2 regions of the Candidatus Electronema sp. JM genome follow, and region 1 is predicted to be linked to the other one. Evidence: riboswitches for the same ligand, from Rfam matches in the RefSeq annotation. Region 1 holds a riboswitch; the other holds the start of a gene.
What was found. A riboswitch is a leader RNA that binds a small molecule or an ion and turns the genes downstream of it on or off. The one in region 1 is predicted to bind cobalamin.
Positions count from the first base shown of each region.

Region 2: linked by a shared signal. The riboswitch ahead of ACNKH6_RS11155 (energy-coupling factor ABC transporter permease) and the one ahead of ACNKH6_RS06870 (hypothetical protein) in region 1 are both predicted to bind cobalamin.

Region 1 covers NZ_JBLWEN010000034.1:70-2,459, reverse strand. Annotated here, with positions in the region: gene ACNKH6_RS06875 (DUF882 domain-containing protein) at 1-104, shown strand, start outside; gene ACNKH6_RS06870 (hypothetical protein) at 71-925, opposite strand; cobalamin riboswitch at 1,079-1,324, opposite strand; gene ACNKH6_RS06865 (hypothetical protein) at 1,539-1,859, shown strand; gene ACNKH6_RS06860 (hypothetical protein) at 2,039-2,390, shown strand, end outside.
Region 2 covers NZ_JBLWEN010000053.1:15,779-18,168, forward strand. Annotated here, with positions in the region: gene gspF (type II secretion system inner membrane protein GspF) at 1-672, shown strand, start outside; cobalamin riboswitch at 705-932, shown strand; gene ACNKH6_RS11155 (energy-coupling factor ABC transporter permease) at 1,114-1,764, shown strand; gene ACNKH6_RS11160 (hypothetical protein) at 2,012-2,326, shown strand; gene folP (dihydropteroate synthase) at 2,382-2,390, opposite strand, start outside.

The DNA of each region.
Region 1 (2,390 bases):
GCATGGTGCGCGACTGCGCCATCGCCCTTGAAGCGGGCGGCGTGGGCTATTACGCCTCCTCAGATTTTGTTCACATCGACACCGGCAAATTCCGCATCTGGTAGTCGGCTGACGGAAGAGCGGTTTCCGCTTCTTCCCCGCCGCTGCTGCGGATGGTCTCCATCAACCTGCGGTCGCCGCAGTTGAGGATGACTGCGTCCAATCCGGCCTCAGCCAGCAGCGGCAGCAGTCGGCACTGACACGCTGACCGCTTGGTCGGCGGCAGAAAGGCTGCTGCGCTGGAAAGCCCGGCAAGGCTCCGCACCGGTGTTGGGCCGAGCAGCGGCAAGGCGGCAAGGGTTTCCAGCACCGGCTCAAGATCAGGCATCCCCTGAGAATTTGGCCGGAAAAGCGGATCCAGCCAGAGCTTGTTTGGCGGAAAACTGACGCGCCCGGCAGTCTCCAGAACTTCGGCGGCTAGCAGCAGGCGGTCGTCCGCAGCGCAAGCGATCATGCCGGGCTTGGTCAGCAGCACAACCAGACCTGCTTCATACTTCCCTGCTTTTTCCATATCGGCAGCCAGCGTTGCCGGATCAGCGGTCACCAAATTGATTGTGATCTTGCCGCGATGCCGTTGCAGCAGCTCTGGCTGGTTCAAAACCTGCGAAGCGACAAACAGCGGCAAGTCAGCCGCATCCAGCACCGTTGCCACCGCCCATGTCAGCAATTCGCTGTTTTTCTTTGCCGGGCCAAGATTCAAATCCAAGGCATCAGCCCCAGCTTCCGCCTGCCGCTTGGCCATCGCCGCCAAAGCCCGGCTGTCTTTTTCCTCAATCGCCCGAAAAAACAGCGGGTTCAAGATGTGCATGTCCTGACCAATAATGGTCAGCGGCTTCCGTGCTGCTCTGCCCTGCTGGCGGCGTTCTGCCTGTGTGGAAAAATTCATAGTGTTCTCCTTGCGTTGTTCATGGATGACGGCAAAAATGCTGTGAATGAACGCAAGGAACTGGCCGGACTGCGGATGCAGGGAATGCGGGCCGCAGGCACGGCGCGAAAGGCGCGGTGCGGCATGACTTTCTCCTCTCCTCGAAGGGGATAAAGCGGATGGTGCGTTGCCGGCAGGTTTTCGGACTTGCGGACGATGCAGGCGTGCGCCTGCGGGCCTACTGACCGCCGCTTCCCACGCCAAAACTCGGCGCAGTGCTTTTCCTTGTGCAAGGAGACGGTGTTCGTTTCCACTTACCGCTGCGGGCCAGTTCCGGTTTCACACCGGATTCCCTGTCGGCTGTCTGTCAGAAGAGTAAATGCTCTCCACCGCAGAACAGCCTGCCACACCTCCCATGAGGTGTACCGGCAGCCATTATGATGGGACTACTTTATATGGTGGATGTGCTTTGGTCAAGCACTAAATGCGGGTAAATCGCTGAGGCAGATTGAAAAAACAATGGGCAGGAAAATTAGGTAATCTACCTAATGTGCAACTCTTAAAAAATATCCGATCCATTGGACGCATCCTGTAGCATAGCGGCATCTAAGCCCTATTCGCAAGGAGTGCGACAATGGATCGAGACGATTTTGTTATTGCTGTCTTTCTGCTTGCCTGTGAACAATACAGCGCCATCAAACAGCAAGACCGGCTGCGGCGGGGCGGATTCAACCCTGCCTTGACATATGAGGAGGTCATCACCATGGAAATCTGCGGCGGAAATTTCAAACTCGAATGCGACAAGGACATCTCCGCATGCTTCCGTTCGCATTATCCGCACTTTTTTCATAAACTTGCTGGCAGGTCTTTATTTGTCTGCCAGGATGCAAATTTATGGCATATTAAAGCGGATGTTCAACCGCGCTTAATAATAAATCACTGGACAATTCAATGATCATGTTCAAGAAATTGACACATTTCCGCTGCCTGTTTGCGTCCGCACCGGAGCTGTGCGGGATCATTGTTTTCCGGAAGAGGCTGATTTTGGTTGTTGCGCCGCAAAAGACATACACTGCTACGGATTCAAATTGTGTTTGCGCATTTCACGGCTTGGAATGATCACATCATTATCCATTGACACCTGCACGTCCGCATGATATTCAAAGCATAGACACATTTCTTGATGGATTTGCAGGAATTGCACCGGCAGGTTTGCTGCTGGAGCGTCACGGAATCATTTTTGTCACTCCTCAGAGGAAAAATATGAAAACTAAGTTTCCTAATTCTCTTCTCAAATTCTGTAAGCGTGTCAGAAAGCGTATCGAAACAGCAGGCTCCCATTTGACGAAACGTTTCAAAACAGACCAGATTCGTGCGCATGATCTTTGGCATTTTCAGCACCGTCTGATTCGTAAAATCTTGGCGCATACAGTAGACACTATATCGAATTTTAGGTTGCAATATTTTAAAATTTATGTTACTTGTT
Region 2 (2,390 bases), on a different contig from region 1:
GTGCTCTTCGCTTTGATCACCTTCATTGTGCCGTCCATCACCAAAGTTTTTATTGAACGGAAACAGGCACTGCCCCTGCCCACCACCCTGCTGATCTACTTCAGTGCCTTTCTTCAGCAATACTGGTGGGCAGTGCTGCTGCTGCTCGCCGCTGTCTTTGTCGGCCTGCGTTATTTTTTTCTCCAGCATCCGCACGGCAGGCGCATCTGGGACAGGATGAAACTCACCCTGCCCGTGATCGGCGATCTGAACATTAAAGCCGCCGCCGCCGCCATGAGCAGAACCATGTCCAGCCTGCTGCAATCCGGTGTGCCGCTTGTCACGACGCTGCAAATTGTCAAGAATATCCTCAGCAATGTCCTCCTGACCGACATTCTGGAGCAGGCAGCGGCAGAGCTGGAGAAAGGCAAAAGTCTGTCCGGCTTTCTGCGCGGCAATCCCTATTTCACACCCATGCTGGTGCAGATGATCGCTGTGGGCGAGCAGAGCGGCGCACTGGAAAAAATGCTGGCCAAGGCGGCGGACAGTTACGAAAAGGAAGTGGAAGCCAAGGTGCTGGCTATGACCGCGATGATTGAGCCGATTATGATTTTGCTGATGGGCGCGGCGGTGGGCTTCATTGTCATGTCCATTCTCCTGCCGATCTTCGAGATGAATCAGCTGGTGAAATAGCTTGACACCCGGCAACCCGCTGGATATATTGTGCGTTGTGTTTTTGTCAGAGCGGTTCGGGGAACTGTCCCCGGACTGAATGGGAAATCCGGTCAGCCGAAGGTTGGTGATTCCGGTGCTGCCCCCGCAACGGTAGGCGCGTCATCTTCCGTCATCATGCCACTGGCCAGCAAGGCTGGGAAGGCGGCGGAAGCGGATGATCTGTGCATCAGACATCCAGCGCGTAAGCCCGGAGACCGGCTCTGGCCTTGTTGGCTTGAACATGCTGCGGCGGGCGGCACTCTGCGTTCAAGATGGCGCGGCAGGTGCCTGCCTCTTCCTTTCCTGCCGCGCTGTCTTCCTTCTTCCCTCCGCCGCATTGCAGACCGCTCCGCCGCCGCGCCTCATCCTGCGCGTCCGGCATCTTGCACTCACCTTATTTCCTCAGGAGGGAAACACATCATGCACATCGAACCTGGATTCATCGCCCCGGCCAAGCTCGTCTTTGCCAATGTCACCGCCGTCGCTGTTCTGGCAGGCCACTTGAAGGACGCTTTCCGCGCTCCTGCCGTGCTGCTGCGGACTCTGCTGGCCGCCGCCTTCTTCTCGGTCTTCATGGAGTCGTTCCACATGCCAGTCGGGCCGTCCGAGCTGCACTTTGTCGGCGCGATGGCGATTTACCTCACCCTCGGCTACTTTCCGACGCTGTACGGCTTCGCCCTCGGACTGCTCCTGCAAGGACTGCTCTTTGAGCCGCAGGACCTCGTGCATCTGGCCGTGAACAGCCTCTCGCTGATCGTGCCGCTGCTGGCCGTGCATCACAGCGTCGGCAAGCGGCTGGCCGAGGGACGGCGCGACCTGAGCTGGAAAGAGATTGTCCGGCTGGACGCAGTGTACTACAGCGGCGTGATGCTGATGGTCGGCTTCTGGCTGGCCTTTGCGGAGGTGGAGACCCCGTTCTTCGCTTGGGCGAAATTCGCCGCCGCCTATGCGCCGCTGGTGCTGATCGAGCCGATGGTGACCATGAGCGCGGTGCGCCTGCTCAAACGCTGGCAGGAGCATAAGCTGGTTGCCCGCTGTTTTGACATCCAAGCCCTGCGTCTTGCAGCATAAGCTGCGCAGCCGGGAGCTGCTGTTGACAGCTCCCGGCATCCTCCTGAAATAGCTTCAAAAATTTTGTTCAATTTTTAATTATAAGTCGTTGCCAGCGGCGCAGTCAAGCGATTATGGAAATAATTTGACAGCCCCCTGCTTTTTTTGTACTCTTTAATTAGGAATGATTATCAATATCAAAAAAAAGGGAACGGCCCCTTCATACGAACATGCCCGGCATGTTCAATCAATAAAGGAGGATACGGTCATGAAAAAGCTGGTCGTCGCCGTCTGCGCTGCCGCCGCATTTTTTGCCAGTTCACTAGCAGTTCAGGCAGAGGAAAAGAAAAACTGTGTCAGAGGCTACGGTAAAACCGTAGATGAGGCCTTTGCTCTGGGCATGAAACTGGCGGAGAGCAAGGATGCGGAACTTGGCAAGGAAAATCAGCGTGCTGCTGACACGCGCATTCGCATTCTGCCAGAAAAAGTAAATGGCCTTTATGTGGTTGAGGTCTATTCTTCACGCAAAGGCGCCTGCGATCTGAAACCTGAACACATCGTTGCAGACAGTGTCGAGCCGTAACTTTAATTTTCGACCTGCAGTTTGGCCCGTCATGCCCTGCGCAGACGGGCCTTTTTCATGCCGT